One region of the Paenibacillus sp. cl141a genome, then DNA from elsewhere that is predicted to be linked to it. Evidence: a T-box and tRNA genes for the amino acid it is inferred to sense, from the RefSeq annotation. Region 1 holds a T-box; the other holds one or more tRNA genes.
The links. The T-box of region 1 lies ahead of BMX45_RS15525 (valine--tRNA ligase). A T-box ahead of a tRNA ligase gene usually reads a tRNA of that ligase, here a tRNA-Val.

Region 1 (12,532 bases):
CCTTTTTCCTTATCGGGAATACGGCATCGAACCGAAGTGGCAGGAGCTTCAGGTGTTGTACGAGGACGATTTCTGCCTGGTCGTGAACAAACCGGCCGGTTTGGCGGTCCATCCGGACAACGAAAGCCGGGAGACAACGCTGAATCATGTCGTGGCCGCCTATTACGAAGCAGAGGGGATTCACGCAGCAGTCCGTCACATCCATCGGCTGGATAAAGATACGACGGGGCCCGTGCTGTATGCCAAGAACGAATATGCGCAGCTGAAACTTGACGAGGCCATGCGCGAGAAGAAGATCGTTCGAATGTATGTGGCTATCGTTCAAGGAAGGGTATCGCAGGAGCTGAAGCGAATTGATCTGCCAATCGGCAAGGACCGCTATCACGCAAGCCGCCGGAGGGTTTCATTAACGGGGCAGGCCGCGATCACGCATATTCTCTCAGCCGAAGCGTATCCGAAAGCCAGTCTGCTGCACATCCGCCTTGAAACCGGCCGAACGCATCAGATCCGGGTCCATCTAAGCCATATGGGACATCCGCTTCTGGGGGATGTTTTGTACGGAGGACCAGGGACGTTTGCACGCCAAGCGCTGCATGGCGAACGCCTGTTGTTCCGTCATCCTTTTACGGGCGAGAGCATTGAGGTGCCGGCGCCGTGGCCTCAGGATATGATGGAGTTACGAGAGCGAATCATAGAGGGAGCGAACCGATAGGGGATGCTGCAGCGGCCCTGAACGCCCGGTAACTTTCCAAGCGCAATTCGCAAAAAAGTCATGCTCTCCTGTTTTCGGCATATAGATAAATTGAGTGGCAAAACTTAGGCTCATGCCGTGATGACAGATCACGGATAGTATATGCCAAAAAGGAGGACATTCCCGTGTTTGACCAGTCCTACGGATTGCGGTTCGATATTTACGAGCGTATTAATTTGACGGAAGATTTGCCGGGAATCGAAGAATTGGAAGAGGCGGAGTTGATCCCGCACATTCAGGTGATCAGCCAGCAGGACCAGGCCACGCTTCGGGGCCATTTGCTTCTAGCAGGCCTGTATAAAGGGGATACCGAAGCAGGAGAGAGCGAGCCGCTCGAACATTGGATTCCGGTCGAGATCACGGTCCCGCTGAACCGGGTATTGTCATTGGATGACATCGCGGTCGAGATCGAGAATTTTGACGTGGATCTGTTATCCAAGCGCAGCTTGAACATAACGGGGGTTTTATCGCTCAAAGGAATCCAGGCTGCCGCTCCGGGAGCTCGTGACCAAGTATGGGCCAATGAGGAATTCACAGTGGTACATGCTCCTGAAGCGAATGATATGTATGCAGGCGTAGAGCAGCAGTTCGCAGCCAACCCGTATGAACCGTATCAAGGCGGTGGAGCCAACGCTGAAGCGAATACGCCTTCGCCTTCTTATTTCAACGAGGCTCAGCCTAGAGTCCAAGAGTCCGAGGCGGATGCACGCACGCAGCAGTATCTGGCATCTTGGGCGGAATACGAGAATCAAATTCAGGATACGCAGGACTCGGACCGAACGGTAAGCATCTCCGGTACCCCTGAAGCCCAGGATACGGTCGAATATGCCTTACATAACGAGACGGAATTTCAGTCAGCTGAGCCGTCGACTCCGAGTGTATGGCAGTTCGAACGGGCTGCGGCCCAGCCGGAGCCGCAGCAGGAAGAACCGGCAGCCGATTTCCCGGGCGTTACTGAGCGCAAAGGCGAAGAGGCTCAAGCCCTGCCGGTATTGGATTCCCCGGAAACGGAGGAAGCCCAGCCTGTTTTTGAAGAGGAAGCCGAGCCCTTGGAGGAGATAGAGGAGGAGGTTTCCGTTCAAGCCGAAGAGGCTCCGTCCAAACCGGAGCTGAAGGTTGCCTTCAACGCGAAGAACAGCACCGCCAACACCGCTTCGGGCGTAGGCTTCTCCTCATTGCTTCAATCGAGCAGAACGGTTCAGGATCAGGATCAAGCTGCCCGGGACGAGGAAGAGGCCATTGATGAATCCGTGGATTCCGTTTCGGCCGAGGATGTGGAATGGAAGAGTCTGTTCCTAGGCAACCGCCGCGAGGAAACGCCGTTCCGCAAGGTTCGGATGTGCATTGTTCAGCGTGAGGAGACTCTCGACGTTATTGCCGAGCGCTATCAGCTGACGCCGCGAGAGCTGTTGTTGTATAACCGCATGTCCGAGCAGAATGTGGAAGAAGGCCAGGTATTGTATATTCCACAGTAATCGGGATGTCGTGATGGGCAAGAATGAAGCAGGCCAAGGCAGGCAGCCTTGGCCTGTTTTTTGTGCTATGGGGAATCGGTTGGAGGAGAGGAAGCCGAGCGAGCTTGGATTGTATGTTACAGCGAACAAGGATTTATTTGAATCGGCAGGTATGATGTCTAAATCGTTCGGAAACACTCGAAATATTGACTATATGGAACAACCACGTTATATTTGAATAGTATATGTACAGGTATTCCAAAAGCTAGAACAACGTTGAACGGGAAGAGTAGGAAGGTATGGCCTTCAGAGAGCGGAATTGCTATCAAGCGCTGTGAGATTCCGCAGGAACCAGCTTGCCGAAGTCGCCCCGGAGTTGCGGACTTGAGATAGAGTAGGGATCGATTGCTACCCTGGTTAGAGTTCGCCGGCCGCAGCCGTTATCTGCGTAAAGTGTCGTGCTTGACTGAAAGCCTTTCATGTTCTTCATGGGAGGACAACGGTTGCTGAACCATGTAAGCACGAAACAAAGGTGGTACCGCGAGAGAACAGTCTTTCGTCCTTTGAGGACGAAGGGCTTTTTTTGTTTCACGCCAACTATGATACCCACGAACACGCCCAGAGGCTAAAACGTTTCGGGTTGGCAAAACTGATTAACAGTATCGGAGGTACGAAAATATGGATCAAAGACAAAACCCATCCCAGTTAGAAATGCCGACGACGTATGATCCGAAGGCAGCCGAACAAAAATGGTATCCGTACTGGAAGGAAGGCGGCTTTTTTGAAGCCGGCAAGCGACCGGACGCGGAGCCTTACACGATTGTTATTCCTCCTCCTAACGTTACGGGCATGCTCCATATCGGCCATGCGCTTGACTTTACGCTGCAGGACATCCTGATTCGCGTGAAGCGGATGCAGGGCTACGATGCGCTGTGGCTCCCCGGTTCCGACCATGCGGGCATCGCCACGCAAACCAAGGTAGAGCAGAAGCTTCGCGAAGAAGGCGTTACCCGTTACGATCTGGGACGCGAGAAATTCCTGGAGAAGGTGTGGGAATGGAAGGACCTGTACGCAAACACGATCCGTGATCAGTGGTCCAAGATCGGCCTGTCCCTCGATTACTCCAGAGAACGTTTCACGCTCGACGAGGGATTGTCCGAAGCCGTACGGGAAGTATTCGTCAAGCTTTACGATAAAGGGCTCATCTACCGCGGCAAACGCATCATCAACTGGGACCCGGCTGCCCGCACGGCTTTGTCCGATATTGAAGTGGAGTACAAAGAGGTCAACGGCCATTTGTATCACCTGCAATATCCGCTGAAGGACGGCAGCGGCTCCATTACCGTGGCAACCACCCGTCCGGAGACCATGCTCGGCGATACGGCGGTCGCCGTTCATCCGGAAGACGAGCGCTATAAAGACATGATCGGCAAGACATTGGTGCTGCCTATCGTGGGCCGCGAGATTCCGGTTATTGCCGATGAGTACGTGGAGAAGGACTTCGGCAGCGGTGCGGTTAAGATTACGCCGGCGCATGATCCGAACGACTTCGAGATGGGGCTGAGACATGACCTGCCGCAAATTACCGTAATGGATGAATCCGGAACGATGAATGAGTTTGCCGGCAAATACGAGGGCCTTGACCGTGCAGAATGCCGCAAGCAGATCGTCAGCGACATGAAGGAATCGGGCGTATTGCTTCGCATCGAAGACCATGTCCATCAGGTTGGCCATAGCGAAAGATCCGGCGCGGTGGTCGAGCCTTACCTGTCGACGCAGTGGTTCGTTAAGATGCAGCCGCTTGCGGAAGCAGCCGTGGATGCGCAAAAATCCGGCAAGGGCGTGAACTTCGTGCCTGACCGATTCGAGCGAACCTATCTGCACTGGATGGAGAATGTACGCGATTGGTGCATCTCCCGTCAATTGTGGTGGGGTCACCGGATCCCGGCGTGGTATTCCGAATCCACGGGCGAAGTGGTTGTTGCCATGAATGAAGAGGAAGCCCGCGCGAAGCTGGGCAAGGATGATCTGAGACAGGACGAGGATGTGCTGGATACCTGGTTCAGCTCCGCGCTCTGGCCGTTCTCGACCATGGGCTGGCCGGACCAGGACAGCGAGGATTTCAAACGTTATTATCCGACCAGCGTTCTCGTAACGGGTTACGACATCATCCCGTTCTGGGTGTCGCGGATGATTTTCCAAGGACTTGAATTTACAGGGCAAATGCCGTTTAAGGACACGCTGATCCATGGCCTGGTTCGGGATAGCGAAGGCCGCAAGATGTCCAAGTCGCTGGGCAACGGCATTGACCCGCTCGAGGTTATTGAACAGTATGGCGCAGACGCTATGCGTTATATGATATCGACCGGCAGCACGCCGGGTCAGGATCTTCGATTCCGCTGGGAACGCGTGGAGCAAGCGCGTAACTTCGCTAACAAAATCTGGAATGCGTCGCGGTTTGCGCTCATGAATCTGGAGGGCTTCACGGCGGCGGATATCGACATTTCCGGAGAGCTGGGAACCGCGGACCGGTGGATTTTGCACCGTTTGAACGAAACTTCCCGCGACATTACGCGTCTAATTGATGCCTACGAATTTGGCGAAACCGGTCGACTGCTCTACAATTTCATCTGGGATGATCTGTGTGACTGGTATATCGAATTTGCCAAGCTGTCCCTGTATGGCGAGGATCAAGCAGCCAAGAAAAAGACGCAGTCGGTGCTTGCCTATGTGCTGGACCGCACGATGCGCTTGATTCACCCGTTCATGCCGTTCATCTCCGAAGAGATCTGGCAGCATTTGCCGCATGAAGGCGAGACCGTCATGCTGGCTTCTTGGCCGACCTATGATGAGGCGTTTGAGAATACGGAAGCTGTTACCGAAATGAACCTGCTGATGGATGTGATCCGTGCCGTACGCAACATCCGGGCGGAAGTGAACGTGCCGATGAGCAAAAAAGTAGAACTGCAATTGAAACCGGTAAGCGGGCAAATTGCCGGCATTATCGATCGCAATTCCGATTATATTCGTCGCTTCTGCAACACGTCGGAGTATGAGTCCTCCCTTGCGCTTGAGGCGCCGGATAAAGCGATGACCGCCGTGGTGACAGGTGTTGAGATGTATCTGCCGCTTGCCGGACTGATTGATATCGCTCAGGAGATCACGCGTCTGGAGAAGGAAATTCAGCACTTGAACAGCGAAGTCGAGCGTGTGGAGAAGAAGCTGAACAATCCTGGTTTTGTCTCGAAAGCACCCGAGAAGGTGATTGAGGAAGAACGGGCGAAACTCGCGGATTACTCGGACAAACGCAGCAAAGTGATTGCGCGCATCGAAGAATTGAGAGGCTAATGGGCAAGATGAATCTGGACCAGAAGGTGAGAACGATGGTTGATCAATCGGCAGCGGTAGCGGCAGCTCCGTTCCATACCTATGAGGAAGCGGTAGCTTGGATCAATGGGCTGATTCCGTTTGGGATCCGCCCTGGCATGGATAGAATTCAGCGATTAATGGAGCTGCTCGGCCATCCGGAGCGTCGATTAAAATTTATACACGTGGCCGGAACGAACGGAAAAGGCTCCACATGCGCTTTTTTAACAAAGGTTCTGCTTCAAGGGGGATTCACGGTAGGCACCTACACGTCCCCCTATATTACGAAGTTTACCAATCGGTTTCAGTATAACGGCGAAGACATACCAGAAGAGACGCTGCTGGAACTCGCGAATCGCCTAGAGCCGCTTGTTGCCGAAGTTGCGGGCTCCGGGCTTGGATCGCCCACGATGTTTGAGGTGTCCACGGCCCTTGCTATCCTGTATTACGGCGAGGTGTCTTATCCGGACGTGGTGGTATGGGAGACCGGACTCGGCGGTCGTCTTGACGTGACCAATATCGTTCATCCCATCATTTCGGTGATCACGAACATCGGCATGGACCATACCGACGTTCTGGGCGATACCATTCAGGAGATCGCCATGGAGAAGGCCGGCATCATCAAGCCCGGAGTGCCCGTAGTGAGCACGGTCACTCAGCCTGAGGCTGTCGAAATTCTGAAAGAAACGGCCGCCAAAAACCGTACAAGTCTGTACCTCGTAGACGAACAATTCTCTTATGAACGGCTGCGCGGGGACGAAGAAAGCCAGACTTTCCGTTTTAAGGGACCGTTCCGGGATATGGATCTGGATATTTCGATGCAGGGCGAGCATCAATGCGCCAATGCCGCGGTTGCCATGATGACGCTGGAGGTGCTTCGCCAGTACATGGCTTTTATCGTGGATGAAGAAGAACTGCGTGCCGGGTTTAAGGATACGTTCTGGGCGGGAAGACTGGAGCAAGTGCAGACCTCCCCTCGGATTGTTCTCGATGGCGCGCACAACCCCGAAGGGGCTGAATCCTTGGCCAAAAGCTTGCCGCAGATCTATAAGTATCGGAAACTGAACTTAATGATGGGAATGCTGGCAAATAAGCATCATGAATCATATTTGCAGCATATACTGCCAATAGTGGATACGCTTATCCTGACTGAACCGGATTTCCGGAAGAAACTGGACGCCAAGGCGCTTGGTGACATCGTAGAGCAGGTAAGGGAGAAATACGCCAAACATACACTGCAAATCATCATAGAACCAAATTGGAAAAACGCACTTGAAGAGTTGAAGTCACGGACGGAAGCGGAGGATCTTGGGGTGGTGTCGGGCACGTTGTACCTGATTGCCGACGTGCGTTCCAACCTCCTGGGCCTTTCCGATTCTGAAAAAGGTTGGTGATATCTGTTGAATACATCAGAACATGTTCATTTTATAGGAATTGGCGGCTACGGGATGAGCGCCATAGCGCGAGTGATGCTGGAGATGGGTTATAAAGTCACGGGTTCTGACGTGGCATCGCAAGAATTGACAGAAAAGCTGGCGGCCAAGGGCGCCAAAATATACATTGGACATACCGCCGAGCAAGTCCAAGGCGCGGACCTTGTGGTGTACTCCACGGCATTGTCTAAAGACAACGTGGAGCGTGTCGAGGCAGAGAAGCTGAACATTCCTGTCCTTCACCGTGCGCAGATGCTGGCACGTCTTTTGAACGAACGCAAAGGCGTGGCCGTAGCGGGAGCGCATGGCAAGACAACCACTTCATCCATGATTGCGCTCGTGATGGAAGAATGCGGAGTCGATCCGACATTTATCATCGGCGGGGAAATTATGAACGTGGGCACGAACGCCAAAGCGGGTGAAGGCGAGCATGTGGTGGCCGAAGCCGACGAGAGCGACGGTTCATTCCTGCAATACCATCCATGGCTCGGCGTCGTTCTGAATATCGAAGCCGATCACCTGGAGAATTACGAAGGGGATTTCAATCGTCTCAAGGCCGCCTACGTGCAATTCCTCAGCCAGATCAAGGCTGACGGTACGGCCGTGGTTTGCGCCGACGATAACAACATTCAGGCGATTTTGCCTGACCTGAAATGCAATGTGACCACATACGGCATTCATGCGGATGCGGAGTATACGGCAACCAATCTGGTGCTGGGCGACCGTCACGTCAGCTTCACGATGCTTCATAACGGCATGGAGCTGGGCACCGTCGAGTTGTCCGTACCGGGCAAACATAATGTCTATAACGCCATGGCCACGGTGATATGCTGCTTGAAGAGCGGCATCTCGTTCGAGGCGATTGTAGAGGCCATCGTCAAGTTCAACGGGGCTAAGCGCCGCTTCCAGGTGCTTGGCGAAGCTGAAGGCATTCTGGTGATTGACGACTATGCGCATCATCCGACCGAGATCGAGGCGACGATCAGTGCCGCTAAAGCTACGGGCAAACGGATCATTGCTGTATTCCAGCCGCAGCGGTATTCGAGAACCTTCTTCCTGCTGGATGCGTTTAGCCGCGCGTTCGGGGAAGCGGATGAGGTGATCATCACCGATATTTACTCCCCTGCCGGCGAGAAGCAGATCGAGGGCATCAGCTCGGGTAAGCTGGTGGAGCTGATCGTTCAGAACAGCAATGCCGGTGCCCGCTATTTGCCTACCAAGGAAGATGTCCTGAACGATCTCAAAGGTCGCGTAAAAGAAGGCGACCTGGTTCTCACGATGGGAGCGGGCGACATCTGGAAGGTCGGAGCGGCTTTGGCGGAGTTCATTAAGGGCAAGAAATAAAGGTTGCCTGCCTGCGTTCTTTGCTGCTTCGCTGCAGCAGGGGATTGCATGGGCTTGGCCTCTTGTGAGGGGGCAAAGCCAGCATCGATAACGATACGAAGGGCTGATCAAGATCATTTCTTGGTCAGCCCTTTTGTTTTTTCGCATACTCATAAGTTGCCAAGCTTGATCATATAGCTAGGTGTAGAAGGACAAGTGAGGTGTGTGGATATGAATAAAGCACGGATGACGATTCGTTTCGATCATGAACCGCCGAAGGGCAGGAACAAGGACCAGGCTCGGGAGGAACACGATACGAACCAAAGCGTTCCAGCGGGCAGCAACCCCCGGGTCTACGACCACCATTCCGTCTTTGACGAATATGACACGGCGGCAGCAAATCGGTTTACCGATACGGATACTTCATACGAACCTCAGAGGAGCGTTCAGCAGGATCATTTGCGCGTCGTCCCGCCGCTCCGGGAGGAGTGGGATAACCGGGACGTGGACGATCGTGACTGGAGACCATCGCACAATCATCGGTCCAAGGCGCGGCTGGCTGAGGAAAGACGGCGCCTGGACCATGATAACGGCTGGCCGTACGGCGATGCCCCTGAACATTCGGATACATACCACGACGTGCACGAGGAACTCTACGACCTCCATGATGATGCGTTTTCCGGGAGAATGACCCCCGAAGCGAACGACTCCCATTGGAATCTCGGTCCCGAGTCGGATCTATATGAGACATCTGCCGGCGATTACGGTTATTATCGCTCACGCAAACCCACCTCCTTCTGGAAGATGGCGGTGTCCGTGACCGCCGCCGTCATCACGGGCCTGCTGTTCGGGTACATGGTGCTGTCCATGTTTAACGGCGGCGACGCCGGCGAGAACCCGGCAACGGGGCAGCTCGAGAGCAGTGATGCAGGGAACTTAGCGCCGACCGATCCATCCGGGGGAGCGGGGGCATCACCGACGCCTGATATGACCGAATCGGCTGTTCATATTCCGGGGCAAAACTTTTATCTGCTTCAATACGGCGTGTTCAGCACGCCCGAACGGGCAGCGCAGGCGATCGGGGAACTGCAGCAATCCGGTATTGCCGCAGGCGGCGATCTGGACGAGGAGAACCGCGTGTATGCGGGGATCTCGCCCGACCGTGAGCAGGCGAAGCTGCTCAGCAATCAGCTTAAGGCCGAAGGCGTTGAATTATACGTAAGAGAGATTGCGCTGCCGGGCATAGAGTCAGCGGCATTCGCTGGCGAGGAGCAGACGCTGACGAACTACTTTACGATAAGCGGGGAGCTGGTATCGGAGCTTAGCCAGCTATCGGCCTCCTTGCTGGGCATGCAGGAGCCCGGCGCGGCGACGTCGGAGCATATGAATACCATCACGAATCTGCATCAGCAATGGATCCAATCGGTCAAGCAGCTGGCCGCAGGCTTGGGTCCGGAGACCGGGGCCGCGCTGCCGGCCATGGAGCAGTCGATGAACAGTTCAATCACCGCGCTCTCCGAATACAACAAAAATCAATCCAAGGGGCATTTGTGGGAGATCCAAACAGGCATGATGAACTATGTCATGGGCCAAAAGAAACTCCTGGATGGCCTATAAATTCAAATTTACGTCAAATCCGGCTTGGAACTGGAAATAGTTCCCCATGCCGGATTTCTGTTTGTATTGCTTATCGATTCACCGTATAATAATTAGGGTGTCAAAAAATGGCGAGGGAAGAGGATGCATGAAGAAAAATAAAGGAATGCTCATCTTGTTTTTGCTGCTGGGGTGGCTGACGGGAACATGGCTTGCCAAGGCGCTTCAACCGGTCAAGGCTCTGTCGTTTCTGACGTCTACTACACCGATCAAGTGGTCGCCTTCAGCTGATTTTGACATTATTCGTTATGACATTAACCTTGAACTTAACTTTTGCCTGCTCAGTCTGCTCGGCATGATTGCTGCCGTCTGGTTATACCGCAGGCTCTAAGACATGACAAAGGAGATTATCCCCCTTGAATGAGAAGAGAAACCGCCGCATTATATTGGCTTCCACCTCTCCTCGGCGTCAGGAATTGATTGCCTCCCTTCGTTTCCCATTCGAGATTATGCCAAGTGAAGCTGACGAGGACACACCGCAAGGGTGGTCGCCAGAGCGAATTGTGGAGTCACTGGCGCTGCGCAAAGCGGAAGCGGTTCTCCGGAAGCTGACGGATGATCCGGGAGATGGTATCATTGTGGGAAGCGACACGATTGTGGTCGTAGATGATCATGTCCTCGGAAAGCCGGAGGATCAAACTGATGCTGCAAGGATGTTGTCCATGCTTCAAGGACGGGCACACTTCGTTTACACGGGAGTGGCTTGCATCGACCGGCGTTCCGGTCGCGCCAAGGTATCTCACCGCGTGACGACCGTAAAGATGAAATCGTTAAGTGATGATGCGATCGCGGCTTACGTAAAGAGCGGGGAACCTGCCGACAAAGCAGGCTCGTATGCGATTCAAGGCCTGGGTGCAACCATCGTGGAAGGAATCGAAGGCGACTACTTTAACGTTGTCGGCCTGCCGCTTTCTCTGCTCTCGGACATGCTGTCTGAAATGGGGATGGATGTACTCACCGATTCATAGATATAGAACACGGCATCCGAAGCCAACGGAATAATGGAAGCTTCGGTGACCTGCTGATTTAAATCTTAGAAAAGAGGGGAATATATGGAGTCGCCAACGCTATTGCTGCGCGACATCCCCCATGATGAACGACCAAGAGAGCGCATGATGCAATATGGGGCGAGCGCTTTAAGCCATGCAGAATTGCTGGCGATACTGCTTCGGACCGGTACCCGCCAGGAATCTGCCGTACATATAGCCCAGCGGCTGCTGGGGGAAGCAGGCGGCATCCGGCAGCTCGTTGATCTTAGCATCGAGGAAATTACGCAAATCAAAGGAATTGGAACCGCCAAGGCTGTTCAGCTGAAGGCTGGCATCGAGCTTGGACGGCGCTTGGCCGCATCGAGACATGTAGAGCCGGTTATTATCCGCAGTCCGCATGACGCGGCAGAACTGCTCAGTGAACAGATGCGGTATTTACAGAAAGAGCATTTTGTCTGTGTATTTTTAAATACGAAAAATCATGTCATTGCCCAGGAAACGCTATCGATGGGGAGCCTTAACGCCTCCATCGTTCATCCCCGCGAGGTGTTCAGAGCGGCCATCAAATGCAGCAGTGCATCCCTGGTGTGCGCGCATAACCATCCGAGCGGAGATCCGACGCCCAGCCCGGAGGACATTTCGCTGACTGCACGCTTAGTGGAGGCAGGACAGATTGTCGGGATCGACGTGCTGGATCATCTGATCATCGGGGACGGATCGTTTGTAAGTTTGAAGGAACGGGGCTTGATGTAATATAATAGTTCAGATTGACGAAGAAAGGGAGATACATCATGTTAGGTGGTTTTACGAAAGATTTGGGAATCGATTTGGGGACGGCAAATACGCTGGTTTATGTTCGTGGAAAAGGAATTGTCGTAAGAGAGCCTTCCGTGGTCGCTCTGCGTACAGATACAAAGAGCATTGAAGCCGTCGGGGAATCGGCTAAGAAAATGATTGGACGGACGCCAGGCAACATTCGTGCCATTCGTCCGATGAAAGACGGCGTCATCGCCGATTTTGATACAACGGCTACGATGATTAAATACTTTATTCGTCAAGCGCAGAAGCAGCGTTCCATCTTCCCGCGCCATCCGAACGTGATGGTATGCGTACCTTCCGGCATTACGGCGGTCGAGCAGCGTGCGGTTGAAGATGCGACCAAGCAAGCGGGGGCACGCGAAGCCTACACGATCGAGGAGCCTTTTGCAGCGGCAATCGGTGCAGACTTGCCCGTGTGGGAGCCTACGGGCAGCATGGTCGTTGATATCGGCGGCGGTACGACCGAAGTTGCGGTCATTTCCCTTGGCGGGATTGTAACCAGCCGCTCCGTGCGCGTTGCGGGCGATGAAATGGACGAGTCCATTATTTCTTATATTAAACGCCAATACAACTTGATGATCGGTGAGCGCACATCCGAGCTGCTCAAGATGGAAGTGGGTTCCGCGATGCCGCTGGAGACCGTGGAAACGATGGAAATTCGCGGCCGTGACTTGGTGACGGGTCTGCCGAAGACGATCACGATTACATCGGATGAGATCAGCGAAGCGTTGGCAGACACCA
Region 2 (12,532 bases), on a different contig from region 1:
GAGTCTCTTGCATGATCCGGATCTCTTGTTCCTTGATGAACCCTTAAGCGGGCTGGATGCAAACAGCGTGATGGTGGTCAAGGAGGTGCTGGCGCAGCTGTCGGCACAGGGCAAGACGATTTTTTATTCCTCGCATATCATGGACGTCGTCGAGAAAATCAGCAGCCGGATCGTTCTGCTCGCAGACAGCCGGGTGGTGGCGGACGGAACGTTTAAAGAGCTGCAGCAGCATTCCCATGAAGGGTCGCTGGAAGAGGTGTTCAATCAGCTGACGGGCTTCAATGACCATGCCAGCATCGCTGAGCGGTTCGTATCGATCGTTCGGGAGGGAAGCTGATATGGCGGGCCCGGAAGTTTCATTTCGAATGCTGAAGCTGCTGGATCGGTTCCAAGGGGGTATCTCGAGAATGGGCGTCGATTATGAAACGCTGCGGCGGATCCTGCATGTCAAGCTGCTGATGGACTCGAGGCGGGCACCCGTCATATTATCTTCAAACAGCCGGAAATCTGTAGAGCAGGACAAAAACCTGTTTGTCAGTTCCCTCTGGCTGTATGGCTTAATCGGGCTTGTCCTGACGCCGTTTGTGTTCTGGAGCGATCCGGAATATCTGATGCCGATGAGCATCCTGTCCGCTATCCTCATGTTCCTGATCATGACCTCCATGATTTCGGATTTCTCCTCCGTGCTTTTGGATGTGCGCGACCGCAGCATTCTGATGACGAAACCGGTCGACGGGCGCACGGTCGGCGTGGCCAGATCGATTCATGCGGGTATTTATTTGCTGCTTCTGACCGGAGCGCTATCGGCTGCTTCACTTGCCGTGGGGCTGTATAAGCATGGCGTGCTGTTCTTTCTGATCTGCATCCTTGAGCTTATTTTGATGAATATGCTCATTCTGGTGAGCACCACCTTGATTTATCTGGTGCTGCTGAAATATTGGGATGGAGAGAAACTGAAGGATCTGATCAATTATGTACAGATTGGGCTTTCCGCCACGCTGGCCATCGGCTATCAATTCGTGATCCGTTCGTTTGATCTGATTGATTTCAATTTGGTATTTACGCCGGCCTGGTGGCAGGCTCTGCTTCCGCCCGTATGGTTTGCGGCTCCATTCGAATGGATGTTCGGCGAGGGGAGCGGGTGGCTGATCGTCCTCTCCTTACTGGCCGTACTGGTTCCGATTCTGCTTATGGTGGTGTACCTTCGTTATATTCCATCCTTCGAGCAGTATCTGGAAAAGCTGGCGCATAGCGAAGCGGGAAAAGGGCGGGAGCGCGGTCGGTTTGACAGGCTTTTGGCCAAAATCGTATGCCGGTCCCGCACGGAACAGGCATGTTTCCGGTTATCTGCCAGCATGCTGAAGAACGAGAGAGAATTCAAGCTGAAGGTGTATCCTACGCTCGGGTTGTCCGTGCTGCTGCCCTACTTGTTCTTTTTCTCCACGATCCGTAATTCCTCCCTGGCGGAAATCGGCAGGGGATCGTCGTACTATGTGCTGCACGTCATGCTCATCATGATTGTAACCGTCGTGATGATGTTGAAATTCTCCGGCAAACCCAAGGCCTTCTGGCTGTTTGGGGCGGCCCCGATGCCAAGCATGAGTCCCTTATATCAAGGAGCTTTAAAAGCCTTTGCCATAAAAATGTTCCTGCCGTTGTTCACTGTGAATGCGATCGTATTCCTGATCATATTCGGTATTCGGATTCTCCCGGACGTTCTCATCATTCTTCTTACCGGCTTGGTGCTGATTCCTGTGTCGGCCAAGGCGATGCTGCGCCATCCGCCGTTCTCCCAAGCGTTTAATATGGCTCAGCAAAAAGACGGCTGGTGGGTGCTGCTGTTCATTATCGTTGTCGGCGGGTTATGCGGCTTGCACTATTTAAGTAGCACGGTTACCTACGGTATATCGGCCTATATCGTCGTGCTGCTTGTTGCCAATGGATTGGCTTGGACTAGGCTGTATAAGTGACTGCTTTTCTCATACACAAAAACATTCCGGCTAACAAGGCGCATCCTTTTGAAAGGTTGGGGACGAGAACGGAATAAAAGGGGAGGGGCATCCGGCGGATGCCTCTTCTTGGAATACAGATTAGTTGATCCTAACTTAATATCTAACCGTGTAAGGTTTATGTCAGAATAAAATAAATTCTGTCGTTCCTTGATGGTTGAACAGGAACGTAGGTTCGTATATAATAGAGTTATATCTAGTTATCTCCTTTTATAAACTCTACACTTCATAGATCCATGATGGATTCCCCCACATATGTATTTAATTACCTGTTGTTATGGCTACATGGCCTTATATAATCGACATAGATGATGATGTCAGGATGTTACGCATTGTGCGACACGAGTTTATTCTGGCTTAGTCATGTTCATAAGGTCGTGGATTCTTGATCATTGATGCTCGTTTTTTGTTTTGCGGATTGAACGTTGCAGTGTTTGCTTCGTTTTGGCGTTATAAGTTCCAGGCCGTTGTGCTTGGTCATTGTATACCAGCCGGAGCTATTGACGTCGTTCGATGTTATTGCATTTTTCATCAGAGCTTCCAGACATATAAGAAATGGCAGGCGCCATAGGAATTGACCTCAAGAACATGCATCATTCAGGGACGACTCGATAGAATCTGAGGCTGAAGATATACGTTTCTTAGAGACGTTATAACCATTCAGCTCAGCCAGGATGAATCGGGAAGTGGCGTTGTACACATTAAACCATTTCTTTACGGTGTAGGGAGGAAATCTTTGAATGGGAGCTATTTGGTTTATGGTGTTTTCGACTTTTGAAACACTGGCGATTTATTCACTGATCATGACATTGCTTAGATTTAAAACAACGGAGTACATATGGCAAGCCCTGCTGGTTATGATCCTTGCCAATCTACAGAGTTACATCATGCGGAATGAACTCTCGCTCGATTTTCTTGCCCCGCTTATTACGGTAATGATCTTTGTGTTCTTGTTCTCGGCCATCATTAAAATTCCAGTCATTTGGTCGGCGATTTGCACCATTATAGGCTATATGTTTTACGCGTTGATTCAAACCGTATATTTGACTACGGTGTTCGGATCGATCAATGCCATTCAGACCGATCCTGCCAAAGGTTACATCCTTCAAGTTCTGTCAGGAGCGACGGGACTGCTGATATCCTGGTTGATGTACAGGTTCGGTATCGGGTTTAAGTACGACCTGGAGAAGCTACGCATTAAATTTGAACATATTCTGTTGATCGCTTTAATTATCGTCGTGCTGATATTAATTGCCATTCTGTTTTACCTCAACCGCCTGTGGCTGCATCTTCTCTTCTTTGGAATCACATTTGGAATCTTCTTGTATTATGCCATCAATACAGAGGAGCGGGAGTCTTATGATCATAGAAGGACTGTCAGAGCGGATAGCGGAGAGGATCAAACGTCAGGTTCCTGATCATCCGTCCTCCGTTCCTGTTTTGAAGCACGCGCTCGCCATTCTATTCAACGTGATGTTCATTGTCGTATTCACGCTGCTTATTTCGATCTTCTCGGGTAACGTGAGAGAGGCGGTCATAGCCTTGACGGGCTTCGCAATACTGAGGCAATTCTCGGGAGGGTATCACCTTAAGACGGGGGCCGGCTGTATTGCGTTCACGACAGCACTGTTTACCTTGGTGACTTTTGTTGATATGGGGATTGCAGCTGTGCTCGTTATGAATGCGCTTAGTCTGTTGCTGGTTATGCTCTTTGCTCCCAGCCGAATCGAGAGACAATCCCGGATACCGAGCAAGCATTACTCTAAACTCCGCTTGATTAGCTGCTTCATCGTGATGTTCAATTTTGTCCTTCAGTCCCCAACATTGGCTGTCATATTTTTAATCCAGGCTATCAGTTTATTACGATGGAAAGGAGGACAAGCTCATGTTATGGATCCATAAGATTCGTCATCGTTATTTTTCGTTCATTGCATCTGCACTGACGTTGGTAGCCGTATTTGTCGTTAATACTGCAAGTCCCGTATTTGTGTACAGCGGAGAGACGCCGGAAGAACTTTTGAAGTAAATCTTGATCCAAATATACGGGGACTGGGGTACTCCAAATTTGTGGTGGGTTCATGGTTGTTGAATGAAATATGTATGGATCGTAATAGCCGGTGCCGGTTGGCGCCGGTTTTTATGATGCTTGAGGAGGCTACAGCTGAAATCATAGTGGTCGGATCCATCGAGGCTTCAAACATCGCGAGTTTTCTAGTAATGGATGCCAAGCCAATTAGGGTAAAATTGACATTGGTAAAAGAACGAGTGTTCGCATATAATACAAACAAACGTTCTTATCGAAGGTGGGTGCATCATGTTTGAGAAATATCTGGAGCAAACCGTAGAAATCATATACGAAGACCGTAAGGGCAACATTACCCAGCGCAAAATACAGATACACAGCGTTAAGGATCAGCGGATTCGGGCAACATGCCTAGAGTCGGGAAAGCCTCGGGTATTCAATGAAAACAACATCCTGTCCTGGAGGCCCCAGAAAGGCAGAGGTTCGCATGCTTCCTGATCTGGAACGAAAACTGCTCCGAATTTTGATCAACTATCCGGCGCATCGCAGCCGTGTCCCGACCTTGCGGTTACTTAAGTACCTTACGGGGCGTAAACCGAACGAAATTATGGAGGGTATAGCTTCATTGGAGGAACAAGGCTATATTATGTTTAAGAACAAGCGGGATTTGCAGAGCCTGATTGTGCTGAAAGAAGAGGCACAGCACGTTCAAAGAGTGGAAAGAGCTGCGGATTACTGGACGACACATTGAGTCGGCAGGAGGTATAGAGATGCCTGTGCTTAGAGATTGCACGGATGAGGGGACACGAGCCGAATTTCATTTTATATCCCGTATCCCTGGAAGGTACGAAGGGTGCCAAATCAACTTTAAATTTTATTTCGGTTGGACGAATCATAATTATATTACAGTAACTGCGGAATTTCCGTTGGACACACTGAATGGATTCAAATTAGATGGATTATATATGTCATTCGAAAAACATCTTTATCAATTAAGCTGGAGAAGAGCGAATCGGAAGGTATTTATGAGTTGGGCTTTTTTGGGTCTGATCAAGACTTCACGCTTACAGCTGATATAGACTCTGTCAGAAAGTTTGGTTCTCAATTTAAGTTGGAATGGAATCAAGCACCGATATTCGATTGATTTTTGCGTTTTTGGTAAGGGACAAAAGCCGGGTACCTGGCCCTCTTTTTCCCCCATCGTCCCCCGAGACTCGCTATACGCAGAAAAGCACGTCATACGTGCGACCGGTGCCTTTGAAAAGACCTACAAACCTATGAGACCATGCTTGATGATACGCTGTCTACGCTAAGTGAGAGAGAAAGAAGTGTATGTACGGTTGGACGAGTATAAAGCTAAGAATTCATGAATAAAGAGGGAAGAACGTGAAATCGTAACATGAAATCGAGGGTAGCAGATTGGATTGTTCTTGGGAAAAAGCGGTGGCACAAGAAAGAGATATCAACATAGTAACTTGGGCTGCATCTGCTTGAGGTGTAGCGAAAAAAGAAGGGCTTTTCGATGGCAGCCGCCCCGGAGATCCTTTGATTCGAGAAGAGGCGGCAATCGTCTTCCTCCGTTTGGAAAAAGTATTCTCCAGAAATTTGTTTTAGAGTCACATTATTAATATATGGTCACTTATGTATAAGCTTGGGGGATTAACTAAGTGTTTTGCTTAATTTCCAAGCCTATTTCGATTGCGGCTTGAATGGAGGAAGTTTTTAACGTGAGGGAGTTGGTTGCTGCCCCATTATATTTTTTTGATGATGTACCTATGAAAATGATTAGCGAAGTGGAATTCTGTGAATATACATGAGAGTAGTAGCCCGCCAACTACACTCAGGTTTTATTCCCTTCTATAAAAAAAGAAGAAGCTGTCGCGCAGTCATTTTTATGGCTTTTGTGACAGCTTCCTCTTTTTGTACGGTGTCATATGCTCCATTTTCCGTCCGCATTGACGGGAAGGAGAAAAAAACGTGGATAACAGAACCCGTGATATCCATGTGGTCAGCGCAGCATCGGTAAAAAGAACCTCGCTGGCTTAGGCTAGCGTTTTTTTTTGTTAATAAGAATATTGGCCCTAGCATTGCTTGAGTTTTTGAATACTTTGTATCGAGATCGTTGAAAGGAGGAGTCCTCATGGGTGAAGTTGGTTACGAAGGTGGATACGGCGGTAAAAACTCAGTCGGAGCAGTTCTTGTTCTCTTTATCTTGTTGGTCATCATTTTAGGTTCTTTCTGGGTATAATACTCCCCCGGATGACAAAGACCCTACGTGATTTGAACAGTTGTATTTATGTGAGAGGATCCCTACCGGCTTAGGCTAGCGGGGGTCCTTTTTCTTTGTCTTCTATCGGTGAAGTAGGGTATTAACAGCCTCCTGATCGATTTTACCCAGTAGCAAATCCTTTTCAATTGTTAAAAAGATCAGATATCCAAATGGCATGTATCTCTTTCGGAGCAGCGAAAAGACAAGTTTCTAGAGAGGTATAGGGAACAAATGAAGGAGCTTGATGCAATTGTTAAGAAATCGCGCTATATTATTAATGTTCCGGCAATGGTTTTAAACAAGAATGAAGAAGACGATTCAGATGATGTGATGGGGACGTTACATATGCACGCTGATTTTTTGAATGATTTTATTAATGAAATCAATGCTAAAGTTCCTGATTTAATTTTAACACTTGACGATTGGGAATTTGTACATGCACTTGATACAAATATTAAAATCTTGTCCGGATTTAATGCGTACTATCGCCATATAGATAGATATATAATGAGTGACGGTGTCCCAAGAATGAGGGATGTTATTCATAAATACTTACAAAAAGCTGAACAAATACATCTAGACCTTGATCATCATCAGGAAGTACTTATGGGTAATTATTATGAAATGCAAGATAGAGAATTCTTTAAGTCTAGAAAATAAAGTTCGTAAAAATCGGACTCCACAGCATTCCCTATCTTGTGCCCAGTTCCGCATTCTCACACGTGCTCTAATCCGCGGCTCGACGTAGACGAAATTGCGGTCCTCTCCGATAACTGACGATTATAACCTTTTTATGCGTAGGATTTGCGCCTAGCTCGAAAAAACCGGCTGGGCGCATTTTTGCGTTATCAAGTGCGGGTACGGGGCCGCCCTATTCTAAAAATAGACTGGACAAATGCGACGATCGACAAAGATAAATTCGGAATAAAATATACATAATTATACCATATAATGGTACAATTGTACTATATACACCAATAATATCTAAATGATACCATTAATATATAGTTAATGTAAATTAACTTTTATAAATATTTGGAGGTGTTAGCGTGGTTAGAATGGGAAAAAAAATTGTAATATTCTCTTCGATCATTGCAGCTTTTATGACTGTAGCAGCGCCAGTATCTGCAAGTCCTATCTCACAGACAGAATCTGAGATAACGCCTCAATATTGTAACCCATGTAAAGTAAAAGCGGGTTATATGTACCCAAAAAGTCAGTATAGCAGAGACTATTTCACGCCATTACATTACATTACAGTTGATGGAGTGGAGTACTTTTTTTGGTACATAGATGATGATAAATCTACAGCAACACATTGGTATACTGTTTGGAAAGAAGAATAACGAAAAATCCTTGGGGTTTGAATAACCTCAAGGATTTTTTGGCATACATAATAAGTCTGGGATGTAACAAAATTGCGTAAATGTTTTAACATCACGTATGGATTCTCTTAAGGGAACTGCCCCTATCAGTTAATGTTGATAGGGCTTCTATTTTTTACTAATCAAAGAATTAATTCATTCGCCAGCAACATGCCCTTTCCTCTATTTTACATTGATACAAGAACTAATGTTCGCATATAATGCAAACGCAGGTTCCTGTTTTATTAAAGGATAGGTATAGATTGAGGTCACGGCAGCATGTTGTTATGTTGGTGGACTGCCAATCTTTTTACGTCAGTGTGGAAAAAGCCGAGCACCCGGAATATAAGAAACCGTCCCTTGGTGATTGCTGGTGATCCAGAAAGGCGCCCAGGCTTCTCCAGACAAATGAAGATGGATGACCCTTCCAGCATCACCATGCAAGTATACCGCTAGGCCTGCAAGTTGTTGTCGGAGCATTGTGATGGCCTGTCGGGAGAGACAGATGGCGCACGAGCGAACAACCGATGCCCTAAATATGGAAATTCAATAAGAAGGTTATAGGCGTAGACCGTAAAACAGCGGTCCGTGAAATCCAAAAGGCGGGGTATGCTACCGATCCAAAGTATGCTAATAAGCTGATCACAATTATGGATGAGTACAACCTGTATCAATACGATACGGTAAAAGGAGATGCGGGGAAGGTGCCTGATCAAAAAGAACGTGATATTAATGTGGTAAGTCCATGAGCGGCGGGAACTTGGGAAGAGATGACCAAGAACGGTTATTTAGACGGCACGTTGCCAGGGCTCTTAATCACAAGAGAACAAGCGGCTGTATCTAATCGATTGCGCAAGAACATTCTTAAGCTCATCGGAGGTAATACAGGACGAATCGTGGAGTTAGAAAAACAACTTCAAGCCATTGAAGCCGAGAAATAAGTGAAGACCCTACCAGTTATGTGCTGGTAGGGTCTTTTTTACGTAGGTCTTTTGATTGAATTGATTACTTAATGAGATAGGAAATTATAAAGTAGCAAATGAAGCCTAGGACAAAAATTAAAATCAATTTTAATATCTTCATTCGACTTCCTTTTTGTAATGAATTTGTATAACAAACACTCTTGTATTATTAGCTTAACTTTATCACTTTTAAAAAATATCAGCCCCCTTATCCATAAGGGGGCTGATCAAGATCAGTAATAACCTAACCGAAATTATTAAAAGCTTGAGAAATTAAAAAGTAACAGAGGATCAGAACAATTACTATGGATAAAACAACCGCCAAAATTATTTTAGTAACTTTATTCATTTAGTTCCCCTCATCATGTTGTATTCTTCTCGCTAATATTACAATTGTCTTGAATCTCCCCCGGAGTTCCCTGCAACATCGCCCCAAGTGTGTAATTCATGGGTCCCCACAACCATCCCGAATTCCTTCCAGATGAAGTTCCACTTCATTGTAGCATACTTAAAAATTTTCCGCTTGTTATCAGATGTATATGGATTGCTTTCTTTAATTGAAAGGTCAAGCAATGGAATGTAGTTTTTTACAACTTCACATCCATGAGATACTATGCCAACTATTTCACTGTAGTTTGTTTTTACTTCTTTAACTTCATATCTAACGTAAATTGTAGCTTGTACAACGTCTAGTCCTTGAACTGTTGATACTGGATTCACACGAGCGGTGTAATATCTGACGTCTCCAACGGCAGCAGGGGAAATTTCATTTTGCTCATCAATACGTATCTCTGTAGCCCCATCATGTATAACCAGAGTTCCTTTTTCTTCAGCCGCAACTTGAAATCCGGTTACAATCTCATTTACCTTCTCAGGATCGCTTATAATATCAACGAATTCTTTTTGTTTTTCATATGGCAATGCTTTAAATTTTTCGAGGAACTCGAGAGGTGTTTCCTCATCAGAATTATTCGCGATGCTGAAGTTCGAAAATGCTTCTGCTCTTTCCTCAAGGTATTGAATGTATTCTTCTGGAGTATCAATATCAGCAGGTGAAAGCCCGCTAGTTGCTCCTACGGTAGCAGGAAACAACCCAAAAACCAAGACGACAGCTCCGATTAGACCAAGTAACTTTCTTTTCATAAGTGATAGTGACTCCTTTTAGATTATATTTTCTTGAACAGCAAATTATTCTCTGGTCCCCCTTTACAGCTTTTTTTGCGTCAATTTTGCGGCAACAAATAAACTCGTTAGGGATAGACATGCTCTTAAAATTAGAAAAAAGCCCTTGCTACGCAAGGACTCTTAGTGATGATCTGTAGTGGGCTCGAACCACTGACCCCTACCCTGTCAAGATAGTGCTCTCCCAGCTGAGCTAACAGATCATGAAATATTTAAAAAGGTAATTCATATATTACCAGCAGACAAGGCGGCTGTCAATGGTTTAGTCGTTATAAAATACCACGTTCCGGTTCAGACTAAATACAGCATGATTTTGCCAATGAAGGAGCGTGAATGGCATGACAGGTGGGAAATCCTATCGTTTCAAACGAGCAGGAATGGTGTTTTCGTTATTGGCGGTATCTATGGCGGGCGGCGGCTGCAGTGTCCCGGAAAGAACATCGGTGCAATTGGAGCCGCTGCATGCCCCTGCAGCGCCCGTGATGCTGGATGTGTATGGACGTTCCGTGGATCAGGACGTATATTCCAAGCAGGGAAACGGGGCGCTGGAGCCGGTATCCCCGATGGATGCGGCAGACACGTTAAGGGATCTCCATCCATAAAGAGCTCCAGGACGGCTTTGTGCCTAAAACGGCGCCAACCATCATGATGATCTCTGCACGAACAGTGAGCAGAACAAACCGCCGGCTGGCAGGCTGGCGGTTTGTCGTAAGACGGCCGATGCTATTCCTCATCCCATTTGCGGGAATAACCTTTTTTGATCGTCCAGAAGGTGGGATAGATGATCAGGGCAGCAATGACCACAGCCCAAAATATCGTGGCTCCCATGCTCATAAAGGCAATGCTCCTTTCATGAAGACGTTAGCTTCTACTACTATACAGGAAAACGAATATTTTGTATAATATCTCGACCTGCGATATCACGAGGAATTGATTCTACATAAAGAGGTGTTGAAATGGCAGCAGAAATCATCAATGTATCAACGGAAGAGCAGTTGCAGCAGGCGCTGGATATCCGAAAGGATGTGTTTGTCCTAGAACAGAAGGTGCCGATCGATTTGGAGATCGATGATTACGACCGCCTGGAATCGGATGCACACCATATCTTGATCAAGTCGGAGGGGCAGTACGCCGCAACCGGGCGTATTACCTATTACAATAAGGATTCCGCCAAAATGCAGCGGATCGCGGTCCGGAAGCCGTTCCGTTCCAAAGGGATTGGCCGTGTGCTGATGATGGCGCTGGAAGCGCAGGCTCGTGAACTAAAGCTGCAATATTCCGTGCTCGATGCACAGGTGCAGGCAGAGGCCTTTTACCGCAAGCTGGGGTATGAGACGATTTCGGACGAGCCGTTTGATGATGCAGGCATTCCCCATGTTCGAATGAAAAAGGAATTGTAAGCTTCTAACCAAACCAAACAAGATGCCGGTCATTCCGCATCGTCCCCAAAAAAGAAAAGACCTCGAGCCGGCTCGAGGTCTTTTTGCGCATGAATTAGAACGTCGGCAAATTGTCAAGGTTGTTGCTGGGATCGCCATCCGCATTGGAACGAAGATGTTCGTCTCCATCACGTCCACGGAATACGTTCAGGTTCTTGATTTCCTTATTCTTGGCCATCTGTTGGGCCGTCTTGTAGTCTACGACGCTGCCGTTATCCAGCTTAAGTTCGATGATGTCGCCATCACCATTTTTGCGTACGCCTACAACTTCTTGTTGTCCTTGATCCATATGAATCGCCTCCCGGCCTTATTATTCCCGGGAAGCCTCGTAAACTATGCATTGACGTTTATTGAACTACAGTTCGTATACCCGCTGCTGCTCCACGAATTCCATGTTTCCGGTCTTGCCGATGAAAGCTTCGACCTCATCACTGTAATGCATCAGATAGGTACGCTCCTGAATTTCTTGGGGCAGGCTGAGCAGTTCATCGAGTGTCGTGTGCACCTCGCCCGGGCCCTGCAGCTGGCATTCATGCAGAATTACTTCGCAATCCCGTTCCTTCACCAGTTGCTTCAGCAGGATGGGGTCGAATACCATGTCCGCGCTGTAAAAAATCCGATCGTTCAAATATAGCGAATAGCTGTCTTTGCCCGGAATATGCTGCGTATGAATCAGCTCCACCGAGATTCCGGATGAAATAGCGGCCTTCACGCCCGGTTTCAAAGGATGCACGTCAAATACATCCTGGAGGGAAGAAATATGTCCCTGCTGATATAAGCCGCCCTTGAGTGTATGTTCCCATATCGGTTCCACCAGCGCTTCAGCAATATAGAGCGGGAGTTTGCGATTGTATTTCATCTTCATAATAAATGCAAGCTCCTCCAGCCCGCCAACATGGTCGGCATGAATATGCGTGATGAGCACGGCGTCCACATCGTTAAACGTCTTATTCATCTGATGCAGCGCCAACGGGGCAGTGATTCCGCAGTCGATGAGCAGCGTGAAATTCCCGTCATGTATCAGTGCGTTATTGTTATAGTAGTTCTTGGCAAACGCACTGCCGGTGCCAAGCATTTGCAATGTTAGTGTCAATGGATGAAACCTCCTGATGAAATGATGTATAGTCCAAGTATGCTTATGTGTATTTTAACGAATTTCTTATGTATTTACACGGAGTATATGCTTGAAACGGAGCCTTAATGCTGCAAAAATCGTGATAAGATCAAGCCTTGAACCACGAGAAAAAAATTTTACCACAAAGTGCAAAATTGTCCGCAACTTGT

Region 2: it encodes a tRNA-Val, which carries the amino acid that the T-box ahead of BMX45_RS15525 (valine--tRNA ligase) is inferred to sense. The anticodon was not compared.

What each region holds. Positions count from the first base shown of each region.
Region 1 is NZ_FNZO01000005.1:23,128-35,659, reverse strand. Features, by position in the region: gene BMX45_RS15540 (RluA family pseudouridine synthase) at 1-712, shown strand, start outside; gene BMX45_RS15535 (LysM peptidoglycan-binding domain-containing protein) at 877-2,226, shown strand; T-box leader at 2,473-2,772, shown strand; gene BMX45_RS15525 (valine--tRNA ligase) at 2,884-5,553, shown strand; gene BMX45_RS15520 (bifunctional folylpolyglutamate synthase/dihydrofolate synthase) at 5,589-6,965, shown strand; gene murC (UDP-N-acetylmuramate--L-alanine ligase) at 6,972-8,348, shown strand; gene BMX45_RS15510 (SPOR domain-containing protein) at 8,559-9,944, shown strand; gene BMX45_RS15505 (DUF4321 domain-containing protein) at 10,072-10,314, shown strand; gene BMX45_RS15500 (Maf family protein) at 10,340-10,951, shown strand; gene radC (RadC family protein) at 11,036-11,725, shown strand; gene BMX45_RS15490 (rod shape-determining protein) at 11,764-12,532, shown strand, end outside.
Region 2 is NZ_FNZO01000012.1:118,219-130,750, reverse strand. Features, by position in the region: gene BMX45_RS25720 (ABC transporter ATP-binding protein) at 1-337, shown strand, start outside; gene BMX45_RS25715 (hypothetical protein) at 339-1,970, shown strand; gene BMX45_RS25710 (hypothetical protein) at 2,750-3,427, shown strand; gene BMX45_RS25705 (accessory gene regulator ArgB-like protein) at 3,369-3,911, shown strand; gene BMX45_RS25700 (cyclic lactone autoinducer peptide) at 3,895-4,035, shown strand; gene BMX45_RS25690 (hypothetical protein) at 4,324-4,530, shown strand; gene BMX45_RS25685 (helix-turn-helix domain-containing protein) at 4,520-4,783, shown strand; gene BMX45_RS31620 (sporulation protein YjcZ) at 6,173-6,280, shown strand; gene BMX45_RS25675 (hypothetical protein) at 6,533-6,961, shown strand; gene BMX45_RS25665 (hypothetical protein) at 7,351-7,647, shown strand; gene BMX45_RS32285 (glucosaminidase domain-containing protein) at 8,202-8,414, shown strand; gene BMX45_RS31455 (hypothetical protein) at 8,436-8,606, shown strand; gene BMX45_RS25660 (hypothetical protein) at 9,015-9,770, opposite strand; tRNA gene BMX45_RS25655 (tRNA-Val) at 9,940-10,012, opposite strand; gene BMX45_RS25650 (hypothetical protein) at 10,148-10,411, shown strand; gene BMX45_RS25645 (GNAT family N-acetyltransferase) at 10,766-11,209, shown strand; gene BMX45_RS25640 (DUF3892 domain-containing protein) at 11,304-11,537, opposite strand; gene BMX45_RS25635 (MBL fold metallo-hydrolase) at 11,604-12,341, opposite strand.